Regions from separate parts of the Achromobacter sp. JUb104 genome, predicted to be linked through region 2. Evidence: predicted binding sites of a transcription regulator. Region 2 holds the regulator's gene; the other holds the start of a gene.
What was found. Region 2 encodes LexA, which represses DNA repair genes until DNA is damaged. Its sites were predicted from a motif close to ACTGTATNNNNATACAGT; they were not measured.

Region 1: the regulator LexA is predicted to act here: its motif matches at 3,480-3,497, upstream of recA (recombinase RecA).

What each region holds. Positions count from the first base shown of each region.
Region 1 is NZ_JANUEY010000003.1:162,726-167,846, reverse strand. Features, by position in the region: gene M2361_RS21255 (MFS transporter) at 1-939, opposite strand, end outside; gene M2361_RS21250 (sensor histidine kinase) at 1,160-2,536, opposite strand; gene M2361_RS21245 (response regulator transcription factor) at 2,649-3,338, opposite strand; gene recA (recombinase RecA) at 3,604-4,665, shown strand; gene recX (recombination regulator RecX) at 4,784-5,121, shown strand, end outside.
Region 2 is NZ_JANUEY010000001.1:907,064-912,184, reverse strand. Features, by position in the region: gene uvrB (excinuclease ABC subunit UvrB) at 1-1,926, opposite strand, end outside; gene M2361_RS04250 (amino acid aminotransferase) at 2,003-3,202, shown strand; gene lexA (transcriptional repressor LexA) at 3,359-4,009, shown strand; gene lon (endopeptidase La) at 4,126-5,121, opposite strand, start outside.

The sequences.
Region 1 (5,121 bases), on a different contig from region 2:
CTTGCGGCCGATCTTGTCGGACAGTGCGCCGAAGACCACGAAGAACGGCGTGCCGATCAAGAGCGCGATGGCGATCATGATGTTGGCCGTGTTGGCGTCGACCTTCAGCGTTTGCGTCAGGAAGAACAGGGCGTAGAACTGACCCGTGTACCACACGACGGCCTGGCCGGCGGTCAGGCCCAGCAGCGCCAGGATCACGACCTTCAGGTTCTTCCATTGGCCGAACGATTCAGCGATCGGCGCCTTCGAACCCTTGCCTTCTTCCTTCATGCGCTTGAAGGTCGGCGATTCGTTCAGTTGCAGGCGGATCCACACCGAGATGCCCAGCAGCACGACCGAGATCAGGAACGGAATGCGCCAGCCCCAGGCTTTGAAGTCGTCTTCGCCCATCACCGTGCGGATGCCCAGGATGACCAGCAGCGACAGGAACAGGCCCAGCGTAGCGGTCGTCTGAATCCACGACGTGTAGAAGCCGCGGCGGCCGTGCGGGGCGTGTTCGGCAACATAGGTTGCCGCGCCGCCGTATTCGCCACCCAGCGCCAGGCCTTGCAGCAGGCGCAGCACGATCAGGATGGCCGGAGCGGCCAGACCGATGCTGGAGTAGCTGGGCAGCACGCCCACGAGGAAGGTAGACAAGCCCATGATCACGATCGTGACCAGGAAGGTGTACTTACGTCCTACCAGGTCGCCCAGCCGGCCGAACACCAGCGCGCCAAAGGGGCGCACGGCAAAACCGGCGGCGAATGCCAGCAAGGCGAAGATGAAGCCCGCGGTGGGGTTCACGCCCGAGAAAAAGTGCAACGCGATGATGGCTGCAAGCGAGCCGTATAGGTAGAAGTCGTACCACTCGAAAACGGTGCCCAAGGATGACGCGAAGATGACTCGGCGTTCTTCCTTGGTCATCGGGCGCCGTTCCGCGGAAGGGCCGCGGCCTGCCATGGTTGTTGTGCTCATGATGTCTCCTCGTTTTATGGCCGGCGGTTTTCCGCCGTGCTTAGCTCTTTGCCGACGCACCGACACCGAGCCTTACGCCACATTGAGGCGCAACCCTGACGAGGTTCTGACGTAACCCTTACTCGAATCTTAAAATTGAAACTATTGGTAACTTCTGCGCGCGCAGCTAGGGATAGTCCCTATCGGCCCGCAGCGGGCGGCAGACCTAGCTTTCGTGCGAATCCGGCGCGTCGGTGTACAGCGGGAACACCACGCTGATGCGCGTGCCCGGCAGGTCGGAATGCGGGTTGGGGTGATCGTTGATCAGCACGCTGGCGCTGTGCTTTTGCGCAATCTCGCGCACGATCGCCAGCCCCAGCCCGCTGCCGTCTGACGCCGTGCCCAGCACGCGGTAGAAGCGGTCGAATACCCGTTCGCGCTCGTCTGGCGGGATGCCCGGGCCCGAATCTTCCACTTCCAGCAGCGCCTGGTCGCCACGGCACAGCACGCGCACGGTGATATGGCCGCCACGCGGCGTGTAGCGCAGGGCGTTGTCCACCAGGTTGTTCAGCAGTTCGGCAAGCAGCAAGGGGTTGCCGTTGATGTAGACGGGATCATCCGCGCCCTCGAACCCCAGGTCAGTATTTAGCGACAGCGCCTGCGGCACCCAATGCATGGCCTGTTCGTAGGCAATGGCGTTGAGGTCCGTGCGCGTCAGCCCGATGGCGCTGGGGTTTTCAGCGCGCGCCAGCAGCAGCAACTGGTTGACCAGCCGGGTGGCGCGTTCGGAACCCGTCACCAACTGCCGCAGGCTGGACTGCATCTCTTCGGGGCTGGCGTCGCGCAAGGCCAGCTCGGCCTGTGTGCGCAGGCCGGCAAGCGGCGTCTTCAATTGGTGCGCGGCGTCCGCCACGAAACGGCGCTGGGCCTGGACGTTGGCGGATAGCCGGTCCAGCAGGTCATTCATGGCGGCCACCAACGGCGCGATTTCGGACGGCGCCGCCCGTTCATCGATGGGCGACAGGTCGTCGGGACGGCGCGCACGCAGCCGCTGCTGCAGCGCGTTCAGCGGCGCCACCCCGCGCGACAGCCCGAACCACACCAGCAGCACCGCGATCGGCAACACCACGAACTGCGGAATGATCACGCCCTTGATGATGTCGTTGGCCAACTGCGTGCGCTTTTCCACGGTCTCGGCCACGATCAGCAGCGCGGGCTGGGTGTTGGGCAGGTTCAGGTCAACCCAGGTGTAAGCCAGGCGAACGCCGAAACCGCGCAAGGTGTCGTCTTCGTACTGGACTTCGCCCGGGCGTGGCTGGCCCACGGTGGCCGGCAGCGGCAGGGCGCGATCGCCACCCAGGTATTCGCCGCGGCTGCCCAGCGCCAGCCAGAACACGCTGTCCGTCTCGTCCGCGCGCAACACGTCACGCGCGGCGTCCGTCATCTTCAGCACCGCGCGGCCGTCCTGCACATGGACCTGCCGGGTCAAGACATGCAGATTGTTGGCCAGCGCGCGGTCGTACGGCACGTTCGCAATGTTCTGGGCAACCACATAAGTGATGGCGACGCTCATGGGCCACAGCAGAAAGAGCGGCGCCAGCATCCAGTCCAGGATCTCGCCCAGCAGGGAACGCTGGGGTGGCGCGAAGCTCGGGCCCTTGGACCCGGCTTGCATGATATCCAGCGCTTCCTGATTCAGTGGCTCTGGCCGGGCATCAACTGGCGAGGTACGCGGCACCCTGGTCCCGCTCCAGACAGTAGCCCAGGCCGCGCACGGTCACGATCTTCACGCCGCTGGGTTCGAGCTTCTTGCGCAGACGATGCACGTAGACTTCGATGGCGTTGGTGCTGACTTCCTCGCCCCACTCGCACAGGTGGTCCACCAACTGCGTCTTGCTGACCATGCGGCCGCTGCGCGTCAGCAGAATTTCCAGCAGGCTGACTTCGCGCGCGGACAGGTCCAGCGTCTGGTCGTCGACAATGGCCACGCGGCCGGTCTGGTCGAACAGCAGCCGGCCATGCTTGAGCATCGTGGCGCCGCCGCCCGCGCCGCGCCGGGTCAGGGCGCGCACGCGCGCCTCAAGTTCGGACAGGGCAAAGGGCTTGGCCATGTAGTCGTCCGCGCCCAGGTCCAGGCCTTTCACGCGCTGCTCGATACTGTCGGCGGCCGTGAGGATCAGGACGGGCAGGGCGGAGTTGCGGGCGCGAAGGCGGCGCAATACTTCCAGGCCCGCCAACTGCGGCAGGCCCAGATCCAGGATAAGCAGGTCGAACGCCTGGGCCGCCAGCGCCGAATCGGCGGCAAGCCCGTCGCGCACCGCGTCAACCGCGTAGCCGTTGTGGCGCAGTGACCGGGATAGGCCGTCGGCCAGAATGCTGTCGTCTTCGGCGATCAGGATACGCATGGGGCTGCAAAGGGAAGCGGCAAGGGAAGCGGCAAAAGAGAGCGCTGCAAGATGCAGCGGGGGGCAACGCCGGGGTCGGCTTCGATTCTGTCACACGGGGCGGGACTTGCCCACTCAGGGAATACGTGAAAACTCTGGCACACTGGTTTTTTGTACAGTACAATCCGATGCAATAATCTGAACCTGATTCGAAACAGCACGCTGCGGTTCAAGTTTCAGGCTCTTGACGCCGCAACCACCAGATACGTTACAGACAGGACTCTACATGGACGACAAAACCACCAAGGCCGCCGCTTCGGAAAAGGCCAAGGCGCTTGCCGCTGCGCTTTCCCAGATCGAAAAGCAGTTCGGCAAGGGCTCGATCATGCGCTACGGCGATAACGAGGTCTCGCACGATATTCAGGTGGTTTCCACGGGCTCGCTGGGTCTGGACATCGCGCTGGGCGTCGGCGGCCTGCCGCGCGGCCGCGTGGTTGAAATTTACGGCCCGGAATCGTCCGGTAAAACGACGCTGACGCTGCAAGTCATCGCCGAAATGCAAAAAATTGGCGGCACCTGCGCCTTCGTCGACGCCGAACACGCGCTTGACGTGCAATACGCCAACAAGCTGGGCGTGAACCTCACCGATCTGCTGATCTCGCAGCCGGACACGGGCGAACAGGCGCTGGAAATCACCGACGCGCTGGTGCGCTCGGGTTCGGTTGACCTGATCGTCATCGACTCGGTGGCGGCGCTGGTGCCCAAGGCTGAAATCGAAGGCGAAATGGGCGACTCTCTGCCGGGCCTGCAAGCCCGCCTGATGAGCCAGGCGCTGCGCAAGCTGACCGCCACGATCAAGCGCACCAACTGCATGGTCATCTTCATCAACCAGATCCGCATGAAGATCGGCGTCATGTTCGGCAACCCCGAAACCACCACCGGCGGCAACGCGCTGAAGTTCTACGCCTCGGTGCGTCTGGACATTCGCCGCATTGGCTCCATCAAGAAGGGTGACGAGGTCGTCGGTAATGAAACCCGCGTCAAGGTCGTGAAGAACAAGGTGGCGCCGCCGTTCAAGCAGGCCGAATTCGACATCATGTATGGCGCCGGCATTTCGCGCGAAGGCGAAATCATTGATTTGGGCGTGGCCGCCGGAGTGGTCGACAAGTCCGGCGCGTGGTACAGCTACAACGGCAACCGCATCGGCCAGGGCAAGGACAACGTCCGCGAATACCTGAAAGAACACCGCGACATGGCTATCGAAATCGAAAACCGAGTTCGCGAGAACCAGGGCATCGTCAGCCGCGCCGCCGAGTTCGTGCCCACGGTGGAAGACACCGCCGAATAAGCCATCCACCGTCCGTCAGGTTGCGCTGGCGGCTTTGGCAGCTTTTGTGCCGGCTAGCTAGCCGGCCACACGCGGCAGGCGCCATGATGGGCCTGCCGTTTTGCATAGCAGGAAGCGCATGAGCTGGAAACCGACCCCCGCGTCAGCCGACCGTCTTCGCGCCAAGTTGGATGACGAATTTGAAACCGTCGCCAAGCCGGAAGGTTTGCGGCGCAGCTCGGACGCACGCCGCGAACGGGAAGCGGCGGCGCCCGCTGTCGAGCCAGACACCTGGCAGCGCAGTTCTGAACAGCGAGGCAATGCACGCGGCGGTTCGCGTATCGGCGCCGCATCTGGGCGAGCCTCGGGGTTAGCCTCTGGTCGGGCCTCCCATCATGCCGCTGATGGGGCCTCTAGCCGTACCTCCAGTTCCGAAGACGAAGCCTCCGCCCAAGATAACGGCAAGCCAGCCCGCAA
Region 2 (5,121 bases):
CAGCTCGCGCACGGCCTTGCGAACGCCGCGGGCCGTAATGCCGTTGTCGATGTTGAACTGTAGCTGCTTAGCACGTCGGCGACTGGTTTCCTCCATGGCGCGCTGCATCGAATCCGTAATGCGGTCCGCATACAGAATCGCGTGGCCATTCAAGTTGCGAGCGGCTCGGCCGATGGTTTGAATCAAGCTGCGCTCGGACCGCAGGAAGCCTTCCTTGTCCGCGTCCAGAATCGCCACCAGCGACACCTCCGGAATATCCAGGCCCTCGCGCAACAGGTTGATCCCCACCAGCACGTCGAACGTTCCAAGACGCAAATCGCGAAGAATTTCCACGCGTTCGACCGTGTCAATGTCGGAATGCAGATACCGAACCTTGACGCCATGCTCGCTCAGGAAGTCGGTCAGATCTTCCGCCATGCGCTTGGTAAGCGTCGTCACCAGAACGCGCTCGCCCACCGATACCCGGGCCTTGATCTGGCCAAGCAAATCATCCACCTGCGTGCGCGCCGGCAACACTTCCACCAACGGGTCGACCAGACCGGTCGGCCGCACAACCTGCTCCACAACATTGTCGGCATGTTCTTTCTCGTACGCAGCGGGAGTTGCCGACACGAACACGCACTGGCGCATCCGCACCTCGAATTCCTCGAGCTTGAGCGGCCGGTTGTCCAGCGCCGACGGCAGCCGGAACCCATATTGCACCAGGGTTTCCTTGCGCGATCGGTCCCCACGGTACATGCCGCTGAGCTGGCCGATGGTCACGTGGCTTTCGTCGATGAACATCAGGGCGTCGGAAGGCAGGTAATCAATGAGCGTGGGCGGAGGCTCCCCCGCCGCCGCACCCGACAGATGGCGGGAGTAATTTTCGATGCCCTTGCAGAAGCCCAGTTCCTGCAACATTTCCAGGTCGAACCGCGTCCGTTGTTCGAGGCGTTGCGCCTCGACAAGATGGCCGTCGTCGACAAACCGCTTCACCCGTTCGCGCAGTTCTTCCTTGATGGTTTCAATCGCACGCAACACCGTATCGCGGGGGGTTACATAGTGCGAACCGGGGTATACGGTGAAACGGGGCAACTTCTGGCGGATGCGGCCGGTCAGCGGATCAAAAAGCTCCAGGCTTTCGATCTCGTCATCAAACAGCGTCAGGCGCAGCGCCAACTCCGCGCTTTCCGCAGGGAAAATATCGATGGACTCGCCTCGCACCCGGAATACGCCACGGGTGAATTCAGCGTCATTGCGCGTATATTGCATCGCCACCAGGCGCGCCAGGATTTCCCGCCGCGAGATCTGATCCCCGCTGCGCAGAATCAGCACCATCGCGTGGTAGTCGCCCGGGTTACCGATACCGTAGATGCACGACACGGTCCCCACGATGATCGTATCCCGCCGCTCGAGCAGGCTCTTGGTGGCCGACAGCCGCATTTGCTCGATGTGTTCATTGATGGACGAATCCTTCTCAATAAACAGATCGCGCGTCGGCACATAGGCCTCGGGCTGGTAGTAGTCGTAGTAGGAAACGAAGTACTCGACCGCGTTCTTTGGAAAGAACTCGCGCATTTCCGCGTACAACTGTGCCGCGAGCGTCTTGTTCGGTGCCAGCACCAACGCGGGACGCCCCAAGCGGGCGATCACGTTGGCCATGGTGTAGGTCTTGCCCGAGCCCGTAACGCCTAGAAGCGTCTGGAACATCAGGCCGTCTTCTATCCCTTGCTGCAAGCCGTCAATGGCGGCGGGCTGGTCGCCTGCTGGGGGATAGGGTTGGAACAACTGGTACGGGCTGCCTGGATACTCGACGAAACGGGGTTCGACGCGGGGTTCGACGCTGGTTCCAGGCACGGCCTCAGACGCTGCCGGCACCACAGAATCCGTAGCGGGATTCTGAGCCAGATCTCCCGCGCCGCTTGGGTCTATTGGGCTGTTTGGCATGCTAGACTGTTCCAGGGTAAACCCCCCATTATCCACAGCACCTCGTACTGCGTCCACCCATCCTCATCAGAAGCCCATGAGCAACCTTTTCGATTCCGTCGAACTCGCGCCGCGCGACCCCATTCTTGGTCTGAACGAACAATTCAACGCGGATACGCGCCCGGGTAAAGTCAACCTGGGCGTGGGCGTGTACTACGACGATCAGGGACGGATCCCCCTGTTGGGCGCCGTTCGCAAGGCCGAAACCGCCCGCATTGAAGCCGCCGCCGCTCGCGGCTATCTGCCTATTGAAGGCATCGCCGGCTACAACCAGGGTGCGCAAGCGCTGCTGTTGGGCAAAGACTCCTCGCTGGCCGCGGCCGGGCGCGTCCTGACCACCCAAGCACTGGGCGGCACCGGCGCACTGAAGATCGGCGCTGATTTCCTGCGCCAACTGCTGCCCACCTCCAAGGTGCTGATCAGCAATCCCAGCTGGGAAAACCACCGCGCGCTGTTCGAACGCGCCGGCTTTGAAGTTGGCACGTACTCGTACTACGACGCCACCACCCGCGGCCTGAATTTCGAAGCCATGCTGGCCGATCTAAAGGCAGCCCCGGCGCAGACCGTCGTTGTGCTGCACGCATGCTGCCACAACCCCACCGGCGTGGACCCCACGACCGAACAGTGGAAGCAAATCGCTGCGGTAGTAAAAGAAAACAACCTGGTTCCGTTCCTCGACATCGCCTATCAGGGCTTTGGCGAAGGTCTGACCGAAGACGCTGCCGTCGTGCGCATGTTCGCCGATCTGGACATGACCATGTTCATCAGCTCGTCGTTCTCGAAGTCGTTCTCGCTGTACGGCGAGCGCGTCGGCGCCCTGACGGTCGTCGCTGGCAGCAAGGACGAAGCCGTTCGCGTACTGAGCCAACTCAAGCGCGTCATTCGCACCAACTACTCCAACCCGCCCACGCACGGTGGCACGGTGGTGTCGACGGTTCTGAACACCCCTGAGCTCTTCGCCATGTGGGAAGAAGAACTCGCCGGCATGCGCGACCGCATCCGCCTGATGCGCAAGCAGTTGGTCGAGAAAATCAAGGAACACGGCGGCAAGCAGGACTTCAGCTTTGTTCTGGAACAGCGTGGCATGTTCTCGTATTCGGGCCTGACCTCGGCGCAAGTCGACCGCCTGCGCGAAGAACATGGCGTTTACGCCGTGTCCAGCGGCCGCATCTGCGTTGCCGCACTGAATAGCGGCAACATTGACAAGGTCGCTGCCGGCATCGCCGCTGTGCTGTAACCTCGCCCGCCAGCGGGTCCTTGCGACCCGTGCGTGACAAAACGGAGCCCTCGGGCTCCGTTTTGCATTCCGCCAGGCACCAGCTTGCTTTTTTGCGCTGCGTCCCCCAGAATGGCGCTGTATATATGTACAGTCCGCTCGCACCGGATCATCGCCATGGCCAGCAAACTTACAGATCGCCAGCAACAAATTCTGGACCTTATCCGGCAAACCGTCACGCGTACGGGGTTCCCACCGACGCGCGCTGAAATTGCCCAGGCCTTGGGTTTCCGCTCGCCCAACGCCGCGGAAGACCACCTCAAAGCACTGGCCCGCAAGGGCGCCATCGAACTCACCGCTGGCGCTTCGCGTGGCATACGCCTGAAAGATGGTGGGTCATCGCCTGCACAAACGTCTTCACCCCTGCCCTCACTGTCGCAATTACTGCTGCCATTGGTAGGGCGCGTAGCGGCAGGCAGCCCTATTCTTGCGGCAGAGCACGTGGAACGTGAAGTTGGCGTTGACCCGCACCTGTTCGCGCAAACGCCCGACTACCTGCTGAAGGTGCGCGGCATGAGCATGCGCGACGCCGGGATCCTTGAAGGCGACTTACTCGCCGTTAAGAAAGCGTCCGAAGCCCGCAACGGCCAGATTGTGGTGGCCCGCATTGGCGATGAGGTCACGGTCAAGCGCCTGCAGCGCATTAACGGTCATATCGAGCTTCTGCCTGAAAACCCAGACTTTCAAACCATCGTGGTCGAAGCCGACCAGGAATTTGCGCTGGAAGGAATTGCAGTCGGCTTGATTCGTACGCACGCATTGCATTAAGCAAGCGACACGCATTCGTCTGCGCAATAAAAAACCCCGCCACGTTCAGAACGTGACGGGGTTTTTATTTGGCCGCCCTCTTCTACATCTAAGAGCGGCCAAATCCAAGCAAGCAATCAGTGCTTAAGGACGGGGTCGGTTGAACCGGGTTCCGCCGGTTTGGCCACCAGCGGCTCCTTCACGGCCTCTTCCTCTGACAACGGCTCAGGCAGACGCTCCAAGGCCAGCTCCAGCACCTTGTCGATCCAGCGGACCGGGACGATCTCAAGATGGTTTTTGACGTTGTCCGGGATCTCCGCCAAATCCTTGACGTTTTCCTCCGGAATCAAGACCGTCTTGATGCCGCCGCGATGAGCCGCAAGCAACTTTTCCTTCAAGCCGCCGATCGGCAACACCTCACCGCGCAGCGTGATCTCACCGGTCATGGCGACATCGGCGCGCACGGGAATGCGCGACAACGCCGAAACCATGGCCGTGGTGATCGCGATACCGGCGGACGGACCGTCCTTCGGCGTCGCGCCTTCCGGCACGTGCACGTGCATGTCGTGCTTTTCGAAGACGCTGTCGGCAAAGCCCAGACGACGCGCCCGTGAACGTACCACCGTGCGCGCAGCCTCAACGGATTCCTTCATCACGTCGCCGAGCGAACCCGTGCGCTGGATGACACCCTTACCAGGCATGTCTGCGACTTCGATGGTCAGCAAGTCGCCACCCACTTCCGTCCAGGCAAGTCCGGTCACCTGGCCGATCTGGTTTTCCTTCTCGGCCATACCGAACGTGTAGCGGCGCACACCCAGATAATCACTCAGGTTGTCGCCCGTAACGTTGACCGGCTTCACCTCAAGGGTTTTGCCTTCGGCCTTGGCGCGATCATTCTGGGTCAGCAATTGCTTGATGACCTTGCGGCAGATCTTGCCCACTTCGCGTTCAAGCGCCCGCACACCGGCTTCCCGGGTGTAGTAGCGCACGATGTCGCGCAATGCGCTGTCGTCAACGGTCAGCTCGCTGTCTTTCACGCCGTTGTTCTGCATCAGCTTGGGCAGCAGATGGTCGCGGGCGATATGGATCTTTTCCTCTTCCGTATAACCGGAGAGCCGGATCACTTCCATACG